Regions from separate parts of the Holdemania sp. genome, predicted to be linked through region 3. Evidence: predicted binding sites of a transcription regulator. Region 3 holds the regulator's gene; each other region holds the start of a gene.
What was found. The regulator HrcA, encoded in region 3, represses chaperone genes, less so after heat shock. The targets are predictions, from matches to a motif close to TTTTAGCACTNNNNNNNNNNNAGTGCTAAAA.

Region 1 (4,606 bases), on a different contig from region 3:
TTCTGTTTCAAACTGGATCATCCGCGCAATTTCTTCCGTTTTGTAAGCGCCGATATCATGCAGAAAAACAAGGCAGTCCAGATCCCGCCGGGTTTCTCCCTCGATCCCCGCGGCTTCCAGCAGCTGGTCGGCATAGGAAGCTGAACGCAGCTCATGGCCGATCAGGCGCGGATCGATCATATCGAAACAGTTCGCAAGCAGACCGAGAAGCTGCCGGGCGTTGATCTCTGTCAGAGAATTCATGCCTTATTCCTCCTTGTTATTCATTAAATAATAATCTAACCTGAATAAATGTAATTATAGCATTAAGCTGGGGGAAAAGAAAAGGAAGAAGGGATAGAACACGCTTTAGACAGGTGTTCTTCCATTTCTTCCTTGTTTTTTATCTGGGTTTTGATTGAAGCTTATTCCTGGTTGGCGCGGATCATCAGATCGCAGACCTGATTGGCATACGCGATCGGATCTTCAATCTTGTAACCTTCGATTAACATCGCCTGCGTATAAAGCAGATCGGTGTATTCGTCCATCAGTTCCGGATGCTTGTCATAAATCTTCTGCAGCGTCGCGAAGATCTCATGATCCGGATTGATTTCCAGAATTTTGCCAGCCTTGACTTCATTCTGGTTTGGCATCTGATTCAGGACTTTTTCCATTTCCATTGACAGACCTTCGTCGGAGACCAGGCAGACCGGATGGGATTTCAGACGGGAGGACAGGCGGACTTCCTTGACTTTTTCGCCCAGTGCTTCCTTCATCTTGTCCAGCATCGACTTGTTTTCCTGCGTCTTCTCCTCCTTGGCCTTCTTTTCTTCCTCATCGTCCAGATCCAGATCACCCTGATTGATCGACTTGAACTTCTTTTCCTTGTATTCCATCATGATGTTGGCGGCGAATTCGTCGACGTCGTCTGTGAAATACAGGACTTCATAGCCTTTGTCCTGGAGCTTTTCCATCTGCGGCAGCTTTTTGATCAGCTCGATGCTCTCGCCGCTGGCAAAGTAGATCTGATCCTGGCCTTCCTTCATTCGGGAGACATATTCGTCCAGCGTCGTGTATTCATCGTTGTGCGTGGACTTGAACAACAACAGATCCTGCAGCTGGTCTTTGTGCATGCCATAGTCCTGGTAAACGCCGAATTTCAGCGACAGACCGAAGTTCTTGAAGAATTCTTCATATTTCTCCCGATCGTTTTTCAGCATGTCTTCCAAGGTGTTCTTGATCTTTTTCTCAATGCTCTTGGCCAGCGTTTTCATCTGCCGGTCCTGCTGGAGGATTTCACGCGAGATGTTCAGATTCAGATCGTCGCTGTCGACCAGACCGCGGACGAAGCGGAAGTAATCCGGTACCAGATCCTTGGCTTTGTCCATGATGAACACGCCCTTGCAGTAAAGCTGCAGTCCCGGTTCATAATCGGCGCTGTAGAAGTTGTACGGTGTTTTGGCCGGGATGAACAACAGCGCGTTGTAGGACGTCGTGCCTTCCACGGAATAATGCATGACTTTGGCCGGATTTTCCCAATCCATGAATTTGTTCTTATAGAACTCGTTGTATTCGTCTTCCTTGATTTCCGATTTGTTGCGCTTCCATAACGGAACCATCGAGTTCAGCGTCTGGATTTCCTTTACCGTTTCCGGTTCGTCCTTGCCTTCGACGGTTTTGGTCGTTTCCACTTCCATCTCAATCGGCCAGCGGACATAATCGGAATACTTGCGGATCAGGTTTTTGATCGTGTATTCGTCAAGATATTCGTCGACCTTGTCGTCTTCGCTTTCTTCCTTCAATTCAAGGATGATCTTCGTGCCGACAGTCTCCTTCATGATCGGCGAAATGGTGTAGCCGTCCTCGCCGTTGGAGATCCAGGAATAACCCTGTTCACTCTGGGCGCTGCGGGTTTCGACGATGATCCGCTGGGCAACCATGAACGCGGAGTAGAAACCGACGCCGAACTGACCGATGATATCGACATCGCTGGTGCCTTCCTCCAGCTTCTGCTTGAATTCCAGCGAACCGCTGTGAGCGATCGTGCCGAGGTTGGTCTCCAGTTCCTCCTGGGTCATGCCGATGCCGCTGTCAGTCAGCGTGATCGTGCGGTTGTCCTTGTCCAGATCGATCCGGATTTTTAATTCGCTCTTATCGACGCGCTGATTTTCATCGGTCAGCGACAGGTAATACCGCTTGTCCAGGGCGTCTGACGCGTTGGAGATCAGCTCCCGCAGAAAGATTTCCTTGTTGGTATAGATAGAATGAATCATCAGATCCAAAAGACGCTTGGATTCAGCTTTAAACTGTTTTTTAGCCATAATGATTTCCTCCTTTTAGCACTCTTGATAAGTGACTGCTAAGATAATATAACACTTTTCCCCCGTCCTGACAAGTCCGCTGCGCTACTTTTCCACAAATTAAAATTTACCGGCTTTTCAGGAGACTGCAGGACAAAAGAAAAAGGAGGAAGATCACCCTTGAAGTCAGACGGAATTCTGTAAATGTCCGGTCAGTCTGTTTCGGCTGCACCTTTTCGCGTCTGCTCGATATGGGCGATGCAGCGCTGATCGCAGGGAGTCTTTGTGTAGGGACAACGCAGCGCGGCATGGCTGCAGCAGAGGAAAAGCAGAGCTTCCAGCCGGGGGAGATCAGTCTTTGCGTCGTTTGGCAGCAGGTTCAAATTAACCTGAAATGGATTTTCCATAAGCACCTCCTGGTCGAACTCTATTTTATCTCGGATAAAGAGAAAAATAAAGATTATCCATTAGCGAGAAATGGCAAATTTTTACGTTGTTTTACGATATGATTCTTATACGAAAACAAGGAAGGGAGGGGCCGGATGAAAGCAAAACTCTCATTGGGCGAGAATCTGCGTCTGCTGCGGGAAGAACGGGGAATCAGCCAGGAAGCTCTGGGGCAGGATTTAAGCTTGAGCGACGGCGCGATTTCCCGGTATGAGAATAATGTCGCGGAACCGGATATCAACACGCTGTTCGGCATGGCGGAAATCTTCGGCGTCGATTTCAACTATCTGTTGGATTATCATGGGCGCGTGCGGAAAAGCCAGGAGATCGTGCTGCAGAACAAAGACGTGGAGCTGTTGAATTGCTTTCATCAATGTTCCTCGGGGCATCAGCGCGTGATCCGGATGCTGACCAAAGAGCTGGCTCGGCAGGATGGACTGTGGCCGAAGCTGAGTGAACTGGCGTCGCTGGAAACCGCGGGTCTGGTCAATGAAGACAAAGAAGAATGGATTGAACCTCAACCCGAAGTGAAAATCATAAAACAGCCGGGACATTCCCGGAAGAAGAAAAAAACCGATTCCTGACCTTGGTTGATGCAAAGGTGAAGAATCGGTTTTCGTTTGGCTTTTCAGCCGCCGCTTTGTGCACCAGGCAAGAGCTGCTTAATCCCAAAGAGGGACTCATCCAGCGGCGGCCAGCGCTAATTCACGAACCTTCTGTTCGCTGACCACATCATAATCCAGCTCATGCGGCGCCGAAGCAAAGGCGTAAGTGACGTGATTGCCGGCGGTCGTCGGATCGGTCAGCCAGTCTTTGCATGAGGAATGCAGCTGGCAAACGCCAGTCTGCTTTAACAAAAGCTGCGCGTTGTCCGCATTGACGCCGCTGCCGGCCAGAATTTCAATCTGACTGCCATAGTTTCGCTGCAGCCTCGCGATCGTTTCAATTCCCTGTTCCGCTTTCGCTTCCCCGCCGCTGGTCAGCACCCGGTCCACCTTCCAGTCGATCAGCTGCCGCATCGCGGCGTCGAAATCAACGGTGCAGTCAAACGCCCGATGGAAAACAAACTCCCTGCCATACTGGTGGGCCAGGTCAGCCATGGCCCGGGTTTGCGCGGCATTGATGGTGCGGTCGGCGTTTAATGCGCCGAAGGCCAGACCCGCCGCCCCATGCTTTAAAAGCAGTTCGGCGTCGGTCAATAAGATTTCAAATTCCGCGTCGGTGGTGCAGAAGCCTGCGCCCCGGCTGCGTACCATTGCAATGATCGGCAGCGACACGGCTTTTTTCGCCTGAATCAGATTGGCCAGCGTCGGCGTCAAGCCGCCCAAAGCCAGGGCGGAGTTCAGCTCGATCCGATCCGCGCCCCCGGCCTGAGCGGCCAGACAATCCTGCGCGCTTCCGCAGCAAATTTCTATTTTCGGTTTCATGCGTCGATTCTCCTTCTCATTCCTGTTACCCTCATTGTATCGAGATGAAGGAAGGAATGCAAGGTATCGGGTGATTCATGACGGACACGCTGTGGGCAGACCAATGAAAAGCAGAAGGAAGCCATGCCAATCCGGGACCGGCGCGGAGCGGCAGGTCTGGCAGTGTTTTGGCTTGCGCAGCAGAATTGCCGGGGAAGGTTTTGAATAAGAGGGAGGATCAGGGAAAAGTCGTGCGAGAAAACAAAGCCTCATGAAAAAGCAGGACATAAGGGAAAAGCAGGACATAAGGGAAAAGCAGGACATAAGGAATAAACAACTAAGGAGAAAACAACCAAGGAAAAAACAGGACATCAAGAACAACAGAATGTTAAAAAAGCTGAAAATCAAGAAAAAGCAGAATATAAAAAAGGCAGAAATCCAGCGCCTGCCAAGGCTTACCCGAAAGGGCCGCGC
Region 2 (4,606 bases), on a different contig from region 3:
GAAAAACAGACCAGGCAAAAAATTATGACGATCGCCAGGGAACACTTTTCCCGTTACGGGTATGCCGGAACCAATCTGGAGGCGATCGGTAAGGAAGCCGGAATGACCCGTGGTCCGCTTTATTATTACGTTAAAAAGGCATTGGTTTCCGCCAGCACCAAAATTTATAGAACCGAATCTTTTTGCCGAAGATCAAAAAATGAAAACAGAAACGAAAACGGTGCAGACCGCAGCGGGATAATCCCTGCCGGTCCGCCGCTTTTTATTACCAGTTGAGTTTCCGGCTGATGAATTGTAATTTGCAGAAATCAACCGCGGGCGGCGGGTTTCTTAATCGCCGCGGATAAAAGAAACCCAATCCCGACAAAAAACAGAATCCCATAGAGTCAGGCTGCAGGCATGCCTGTTTGCGGATCGTTGATTTCAGTTTAAGCGCTGAGCGGTTAAAGTTTCGGGTTAAACAAGGGCAGACCTCAGGCCAATGACCGTAGGGGCTCAGGGCTTGTCTGTGGAAATTTCAACTTCGTTAAGAATATGAATTCAGTTGAAGCGGCAAGGCAGGGAAGAGGCTGGATCAGAAAGGATATTAAGAAGCATGCGCAGGAGAAACGCCCTCAAACAAAAACCCGCTGGCATGCGCCGACGGGTTGAACGCTGATTTATGGAAGAAGTCAGCACGCTTTCAGCCTGGCGTACAGTTCGTCGTCCAGACAAGCGCTGCCGGCTTTGGCGTTAGCCTTAGCCTGATCCGGCGATTTCGCCCCGGGAATGACAACCGGGCTAACCGGATGAGAAAGGATATAGCGCAGGCTGGTCTGAACCAGATTCTCTTTGCCCGCCACTTCGCGCACACGGTCCAGCCGGTCCATTTTCTGAAGATAGACTTCCCGTGCGCTGCCGCCTTCATTAAACGGCATGCGGATGGTATCGGTGAAATGCGTATCACGGGTATAGTGCCCGGATAAAATCCCCTGCGCCAGCGGTCCGCGCACGAGCACGCCGATGTTGTTTTCCAGACAGTAGTCCAGCATTCCGTTAGTTTCCGGCGTCTTGTTGATCAGCGAATAATCCAGCTCGACGACCTCGCAGCTGCCGCGCCGGTTGAATTCCTTCAGCACGTCCAGATGATCGGTCGATATGCCGTAATGACGCACCAGTCTCCGTCGTTTCAGCTCCTCAAACCCTTCCAGCCATGGCTCGACTTCCGCCGGTTGTAAATCGTTGAGATGACACAGCGCAATGTCGAGGTAGTCTGTCCGCAGGCGAAACAGCGAGGCATGGCAGGCTTCGATCACGATATCGGCGCAGGTGAACTGCATCGCGCCTCCGAAGCGCTTCGCCCAGTTGCCGAATTTTGAGATCAGAACGACGTTTTCGCGGATTCCCTCCAATGCCCGGCCGAGCCGTTCTTCTGAACAACCGCCGGGTATGCCGTAAGCATCGGCGGTATCAAAGACCGTAATCCCGCTTGCATAGGCGGCCTGAATCGTTTCGTAAACCTGTTGATCATCCAGTGCGCCCCATTGATTGCCAATGTTCCAGGTTCCCATTCCCACGGCGGAAACCTCCATCCCGGTTTTTCCAAATTTTCTTTTCAGCATGCTAAACCTCCTGATTTTTCCTTATTATACCATATCCACTGCCGCCTTTTTTGATATATGCCCGATGATCGTCCTCTGCGGCAAGGGTCTTCAGCTCTTTTACAAGCAAGCGTTATTCGTGAAAGTCGATCATTTCGGATTTGTCCGTCAAAATATTCGAGGGTTCGCCGATTGCTGCCGCTAAAATAAAGCAGGCAGAGAAAAAATCAGAATTTCTTGCAGAAAGTCGCGAAGAAGTGTTGACAAAGAGACTTGGCAGACTATAATAATAAGTGCTAGCACTGGTAAGACAAGAGTGCTAAATTGAGCGATAAGGAGGAATTACGATGATCAGACCATGTAATGATTTTGTGCTCTTAGAGAAAGAAAAGGCAGAAGAGAAAACCGCCAGCGGGATTATCCTGACTGACAAAAACACAGAAAAACCAACCGTAGGCAAGGTTCTGGCAGTCAATAACGGTCATGAGGTCGACGGCAAGCATGTCGAATGCTGCGTCAAAGTCAACGACCGCGTCATTTACGAAAAGTATGGCGGAACTGAAGTCAAGATCGACGGACAGGAATATTTATTAGTTCCGGAATCCAAGATCATGGCGGTTATTGAATAACAACAAACAATTAAAGGAGGAATGAGAATATGGCAAAGGAAGTCCGTTTTTCTAAAGATGCCCGGGTCGCAATGATGAAGGGTGTCGATACACTGGCCGATGCGGTCAAGATTACGTTGGGTCCGAAAGGCCGCAACGTCGTTCTGGAAAGAAGCTATGGTTCACCGTTAATCACCAATGACGGCGTGACGATCGCCAAGGAAATTGAATGCGAAGACAAGATTGAAAATATGGGCGCGAAGCTGGTTCTGGAAGTCGCTTCCAAGACCAATGATACGGCCGGCGACGGCACCACGACAGCGACGCTGCTGGCGCAGTCGATGATCCACAAAGGCATGAGCAGTGTGGAAAAAGGCACGAATCCGGTGCTGATGAGAGTCGGCATGGAAAAAGCGGCGAAGTTCATTGCGGACAAGCTGCTGGAACAGACGCATAAGGTTGAAACAAACCAGGATATCGCTCAGGTTGCCGCAATTTCTTCCGGTTCTCAGGAAGTCGGTGAAATCATTGCGCAGGCGATGGAAAAAGTCGGCCGCGAAGGCGTCATCACTGTTGACGAGTCCAATGGTTTTGAAACTGAACTGGAAACAGTCGAAGGCTTACAGTATGACAAGGGCTTCATCAGCCCATACATGGTATCCAACCGCGAAAAGAACGAAGCGGTGCTGGAAAATCCGTATATTCTGGTTACCGATCAGAAGATCAACACGATTCAGGAAGTCCTGCCGTTATTGGAAAAGATCGTCCAGACCAACAAGCCGCTGCTGATCATTGCTGACGATATTGATCAGGAAGTCGTTGCGACGCTGGTTCTGAACAAGCTGCGTGGCACGTTCAATGTTGTCTGCACGAAGGCGCCAAGCTTCGGCGACAATCAGAAGGCAATGCTGGAAGATATCGCGATCGTCACCGGTGCGAAGTATTTTGCCAAGGATCTGGCGATGGAACTGAAAGACGGCGAAATCGAAGATCTCGGACATGCGAACCGCGTCGTTGTTAAGAAAGATGACACAACTATCGTCGGCGGTTCAGGCGACAAGGAAAGACTGAACGAGCGGATCGCAGAACTGAAGCAGCAGATCGAAAACACGACGCAGGAATACGACAAAAAGCGTCTGAACGAACGGCTGGCGAAGCTGACAACAGGCGTTGCGATCGTGAAGGTCGGCGCTGCGACAGAAAGCGAAATGAAGGAAAAGAAGCTGCGGATCGAAGACGCTTTGAATGCGACGAAGGCGGCTGTTGTCGAAGGCATCGTCATCGGCGGCGGCGCAGCTCTGGCTTCGATCTATCGCGAATACCGCGACGAGCTGAAGGGCGAAACTCCGGATGAACAGAAGGGCATCAGCGCTGTCTTTGAAGCAATTCTGAAGCCGCTGTATCAGATTGCGGAAAACGCCGGCTATGACGGCGATCAGATCACTTCCCGTCAGCTGACAGAAGGCAAGAATATCGGCTTCGACGCCAAGAAGGGCGAATGGGTCGATATGTTTGAAGCCGGTATCGTAGATCCGACCAAGGTTACCCGCAACGCGCTGCTGAACGCGGCATCCATCTCGGCGCTGTTCATCACAACCGAAGCGGCGGTCGCTGAATTGCCGGAAAAGAATGCTCCGGCGGCGCCAGCCATGCCGGATGGCGGCATGTACTAAGCCATAACTGAATTCATCAACGATCATAACTCTGTGTTTCACGCAGACAGCACAATCCCCCGGTGCTGTCTGTTTTTTCTTTTTCCCAACTGATTTATTCGCTTTCAACCTTGCTGAAAGCGTTTTCCGAAAGGGCGCTTCATGGTATAATAGGAAATACAATCAAGGGGAGGACAAATCACAATGACAGGGGGAAGTGGACAGCTGGCTTTAGATCGGGTGGAAGCCGGCGAGAGTCTGGAAATATCAAAGAAACAAACGGCGCTGCCGCCGGGATTGACGCGCGGCCTGTTGATGAAGGATGTGCTTCGAATCGCGGGCCCGTCGTTTGTCGAACTGACGCTGACACAGCTGACGTCGATGGCGGATCTGATGATGGTCGGACAGCTGGGGGCATGGGCGATCACGGCGGTCGGCTTGACGACGCAGCCGAAATTTCTAATGATGACGATGTTCATGGCGATGAACGTCGGGGCGACAGCGTTAGTTGCCCGCTATAAAGGTGCGGACCAGCCGGCGAAGGCGAATGAAGCGGTGCGGCAGGCACTCATGCTGACGCTGGTGATGTCCCTTGCGGCTTCCATCGTCGGCTTTCTCTTTTCGGAAACGATGGTCCGGTTTATGGGGGCCACGGACGAACTGAGCTTGACCAACGGAACGGTTTACTTACAAATACAAATGGCCGGCTTTGTGCTGATGGCGCTGACCACGACGATCACGGCGGTGCTGCGCGGGGTCGGCAATT
Region 3 (4,606 bases):
TCCAGGCCCGCGATCTTACCGGCGTCTTTCGTCGCCTGACGCTGCGCGTCGTTGAAGTAAGCCGGAACGGTGATGACGGCCTTGTCGACCTTCTCGCCTAAATAGCTTTCCGCATAGTCCTTCATGTAGCCTAAGATCATCGCGGAAATTTCCTGCGGCGTGTATTCCTTGCCGTTGAGCTGAACTTTCTCATTGGTGCCCATTTTCCGCTTGATCGAAATAATCGAATCCTTGTTGGTGACGACCTGACGCTTCGCCGCATCGCCGACGATCCGTTCGTTGTTCTTAAACGCGACGACGGACGGTGTGGTGCGGTTGCCTTCCGGGTTGGTGATTACTTTGGCTTCGCTGCCTTCCATGACGGCGACGCAGCTGTTGGTTGTACCTAAGTCAATACCGATAATTTTTCCCATAATAGAAATCCTCCTTATTTATTTACACATTTTCACTTATTTGCTTATTCGCTGACCTTGACCATCGCGGCGCGCAGGATTCGGTCTTTTAACATGTAGCCCTTCTGCAGCACCTCGGTGACGTGGTTGGGTTCGACGCCCTCGACCGCTTCCATCATCAAAGCCTGATGGAAATTCGGATCGAATTCCTTGCCCTGCGCTTCGATCTCGCTCACGCCCTCTTTGGTCAGCGCGTGAATGAGCTGCTGATAAATCATTTCCACGCCTTTGCGGTAGCTTTCGGTTTCCGGCGTCGGCTCGATTGCCAGCGCCCGTTCCAGATTGTCCAGAACCGGCAGGATATCGAGCGCGAAACTTTGGATCCGGTATTTCCGGGTTTGCTCGGCTTCCTGCTGAAGACGCCGCCGGGTATTCTCCGTATCCGCGTAGGCTTTCAGGTATTCGTTCTTCAGTTTAACGTTTTCCCCTTCCAGCTCGCTGATCCGTGTCTTCAGTTCTTCAATTTCATTTTTCTTGGAGAAGAAGCCTTTCTTCTTCTCGTCTTTCTTGTCTTCCTTTTTTTCTTCCGGCTGCTCCGCCGCTTCTTCCGCGGCCGGCGCTTCCGGTTCCACCTGCGGGCTTTCCGTCATTTCTTCGGTCTCGCCCGGCGCCGCAGCCGTTTCCGGTTCGGCGTTCTGCTCGTCTTTTTTCATTTCTTCCTGGTTATTCATGGCTGCCTCCTTTTCCGTATAAACTCTCGATCGACTGACTGACCATTTCCAACAGCGAAACAATTTTGTCGTAATCCATCCGGGATGGTCCGAAGACCATCAGCTGGCCTTCCTCCTCGGAACCAAGCTTGAACTTGCTGGTGACGACGGCCATGTCGTTGACCCATACCAGCTGGGCGTTTTCGTTCATCTTCAGCGCCAGCTCCGAATTGGTTGTGGTGCCGATCTGACGCCACAGGCTCGGGTTCTCCATCATCGTCATCAATTCCTTCAGCTTTTCAATGTCGGCAAATTCCGGCTGGTACAACATGTTGTTCTGGCCGCTGAAATATACGTTCTCGCTCGCGAACTTGACAAACGCGTTGACAAACGCCTGAAACAACATTTCATGCCGTTTGACATGCGCCGCCAGGATCGGTTTGATCGAATCCATCTTATCCACGACGTCTTTGATCAAAGTGCCCTTCAATCGGTCGTTCAGAATCTGGCAGCAGGTTTGGATATCGTCTACTGACAGGTCGTCGTCGAACTGGAACGTCCGGTTTTCCGTATGCCCCAGATCGGTAATAAAGACTGCCACAGCACTTCGGTTGCTGATCGGGAACAGCTTGACATGCTCCAGCCGCTGCCGGCTCGCATCCGGCCCCAGCACGCCGGAAGTCAGGTTCGTCATCTGCGAGAGGATGTTGCAGCTCTCGCGGATGGCATCGTCCAAATTCAGCGGTTTGCTGGCCAGCTGCTGGCGGACTGCCACTTCCAGCTGGTTATCGACCTTGTGTTCCATCAGATGTTCGCAATAGAACTTATAGCCTTTTGTGGAAGGCACGCGGCCGCTGGAGGTATGTGTTTTTTCCAGCAGTCCCATTTCTTCCAGGACCATCATGTCGTTGCGGATCGTTGCGCTGGAGTAAGGGAGCTGATACTTTTCCATCAGAGTCTTGGAACCGACCGGCTCGGCTGTCTGAACGAACTCGTCGACAATGGCCTTGAAGATTTCAATCCGCCTTGGTGTCAGCATCATCCCGCCTCCTTTAGCACTCTTTCCCGATGTCTGCTAACAGTATAATCCAGCTTGTTAGCACTGTCAAGTTAAAAGTGCTAATTTTTTTCAAGTTTTCAAGCTTATCGCTGTTCGACTTTCAGCTTGGGACTCATACACTTTACCAGGAGGCTTTTTGCCTATGAAAAAAGGAATGACAATCATCTTTTTCACGCTGCTGGCCGCGCTGCTTTATTATGGATCGGTAACCTACCAGGCATCCTGTCAGGCGTTGTCGATTTGGTTTGAAAAACTGGTGCCGTCGTTGTTTGCGGCGATGGTCGTAATCCGCATCCTTGATGGTCAGGGATTGTTAGCCGCCCTCTCAAGGCGGCTGTTTGGATTTACCGAGCGCTTGTTCCGCATCTCGCCGGCCGCTTTTTCCTTAGTCTTCGCTTCCTTCTTTCTCGGCTCGCCCGCCGGACAGATCCTGATCGACGATTATGTGCGGGATGGCCGGCTTTCGCAGGCTGAGGGGCAGCGGCTGGCTTGCTGCGTTACGGTCAGCACGCCGTCGTTTATCTTGATCACCTGCGGTTCGGTTCTGCTGCGATCCTTTCAATACGGCTTGATGATCTGGCTGGCGGAATTCTTCGCCGTGATGCTGCTGCTGTTCTTTACGCGCAAGACGCCCGTTGCGTTGCAACTGGATCCGCGCGGATCCGTTCCTTCCTTATTTGAGAATTTAAAAGACGCGGTTGTCCAGGCCGGCGTCAGCTTATATTTCATCGGGGCGTATCTTCTGCTGACACTGGTACTGCTGAATTTAGCGACGATGAAGCTGCCTGCTGCCTGGCATCTGCCGATTCAGTGCGTGACCGAGTTTTCCTTAGGCACCAACAATCTGGCGCTGCTGCCGCTGGCCGTGCCCCTGAAAGCGCTGCTGATGACGCTGGTGCTGGGATTTGCCAGCTTCAGCGTGCATCTGCAGGTCCTCTCGCTCACGCCGCATCTTCATCTGGCTTATCTGCGTTATCTCGCTTACCGGCTGATGCAGACCGGCCTGGCCGGCGGTCTCTTCCTCTTCTTGATGATGCTGCAAAGACTGCGCGGCTGATCATTGCTTTCATTTGTCCTTTCTGGCTTAAAACCACAGGAAAACCGCGGCGAATTTCCTTATTTTCGGATCCGCCGCGGCTCTTTTTATTTTCCAGCGCTCGTCTGAAGCCTCTGTCTGTCTAAAATCTGGCCGGGTGATTTTTCAGCCCCCATTTTCAGCGTTATCCTGATCAATGGAACCGCCTGTAAAATCCTGTACTGTTTGTTTCAAAGCCTGCGTTCCTTCTCACCCGTCCTGCCTGCGGGCAGTGAAGTCTGCCGCGGCGGTTTTTCCCCGCTGGGAAATCGCCGTTATTCCCCACCGGTTTTCTTTTTCAGCGGGTTCAGCTCTTCTTCAACCTCATTGATGATGGCTTCCGGGATAAACTTCGACAGATCGCCGTTGTTCAGCGCGATTTCCTTGGATACGGACGACGATAGAAAGGAATACCGCGGCCGGGCAACGAAGAACACCGTTTCAATCGTCTCATCCAGAAACATATTGGCCGTCGCCTGCTGCAGCTCATATTCATAATCCATGACCGCCCGGATGCCGCGGATCAGCACCTGCACGCCGATCGACTTTGCAAATTCCACCGTCAAACCATGGCCGACCACAACTTTGACATTCGGCAGATCGCGCGTGATCTCCTGCAGCATCCGCACGCGCTCTTCCTCAGTAAAGGCGTTGCGTTTGTTCGGATTCTTCATGATCGCAATGATCAGCTCGTCGAAGACCGACGATGCCCGCGTGATGATGTCCAGATGACCATAGGTCGGGGGATCGAACGATCCCGGATAACATGCTCGTTTCATAGTTCTGTTTCCTTTCGATAATAACTGATGCGGCTGATGCCGTAAGTTGCTTCCTTGACGCGATGCAGCTGATGGTAGGCCTCGTCAAACTCGTCTTCCTTTAGACTCTCCAGAATCACCTGTCCGTGATCGCGGATCAGATTTAACGCGTCGAGCTGCTGCATGATCTTGTGCAGCTGCTGCTTCTGATAAGGCGGATCCAGATAAACCAAATCCAGTTGAACACCCATGCCCGCCAATCGTCTTAACGCCGCGAAGCTATCGCACTTCCAGACGTCGCACTGCGCTTCAACCTGAAGCGAAGCAATATTGGCTTTGATCACGGCCGCCGCGGCCGGACTGCGGTCGACAAAATAAACATGCTCCACGCCTCGCGACAGCGCCTCCAGTCCCATTGAGCCGCTGCCCGCAAACAGATCCAGCATGACGCCGCCGTCAAAATACGGGCCGATCCGGCTGAATACTGCTTCCTTGACCTTATCCAGCGTCGGCCGGGTCTGATCGCCTTTGGGCGCCTGAATCAGCCGGGAACGAAATTTTCCTGCAACAATTCGCATTTTTTTACTCCTTGTGTGTATAAAGGACGGAAA

Region 1: htpG (molecular chaperone HtpG) is a predicted target of HrcA. The motif match lies at 2,314-2,344, and genes of this name have one in related genera.
Region 2: AC5OW4_RS04680 (co-chaperone GroES) is a predicted target of HrcA. The motif match lies at 1,875-1,905, and genes of this name have one in related genera.

Annotation. Positions count from the first base shown of each region.
Region 1 is NZ_CFQZWI010000005.1:59,057-63,662, forward strand. It holds gene AC5OW4_RS01970 (HD domain-containing phosphohydrolase) at 1-243, opposite strand, end outside; gene htpG (molecular chaperone HtpG) at 405-2,300, opposite strand; gene AC5OW4_RS01980 (hypothetical protein) at 2,492-2,686, opposite strand; gene AC5OW4_RS01985 (helix-turn-helix domain-containing protein) at 2,822-3,310, shown strand; gene AC5OW4_RS01990 (copper homeostasis protein CutC) at 3,407-4,153, opposite strand.
Region 2 is NZ_CFQZWI010000017.1:23,812-28,417, reverse strand. It holds gene AC5OW4_RS04690 (TetR/AcrR family transcriptional regulator) at 1-276, shown strand, start outside; gene AC5OW4_RS04685 (aldo/keto reductase) at 672-1,601, opposite strand; gene AC5OW4_RS04680 (co-chaperone GroES) at 1,928-2,209, shown strand; gene groL (chaperonin GroEL) at 2,239-3,861, shown strand; gene AC5OW4_RS04670 (MATE family efflux transporter) at 4,045-4,606, shown strand, end outside.
Region 3 is NZ_CFQZWI010000061.1:7,158-11,763, reverse strand. It holds gene dnaK (molecular chaperone DnaK) at 1-413, opposite strand, end outside; gene grpE (nucleotide exchange factor GrpE) at 458-1,123, opposite strand; gene hrcA (heat-inducible transcriptional repressor HrcA) at 1,116-2,141, opposite strand; gene AC5OW4_RS09910 (hypothetical protein) at 2,305-3,219, shown strand; gene coaD (pantetheine-phosphate adenylyltransferase) at 3,513-4,016, opposite strand; gene rsmD (16S rRNA (guanine(966)-N(2))-methyltransferase RsmD) at 4,013-4,606, opposite strand, start outside.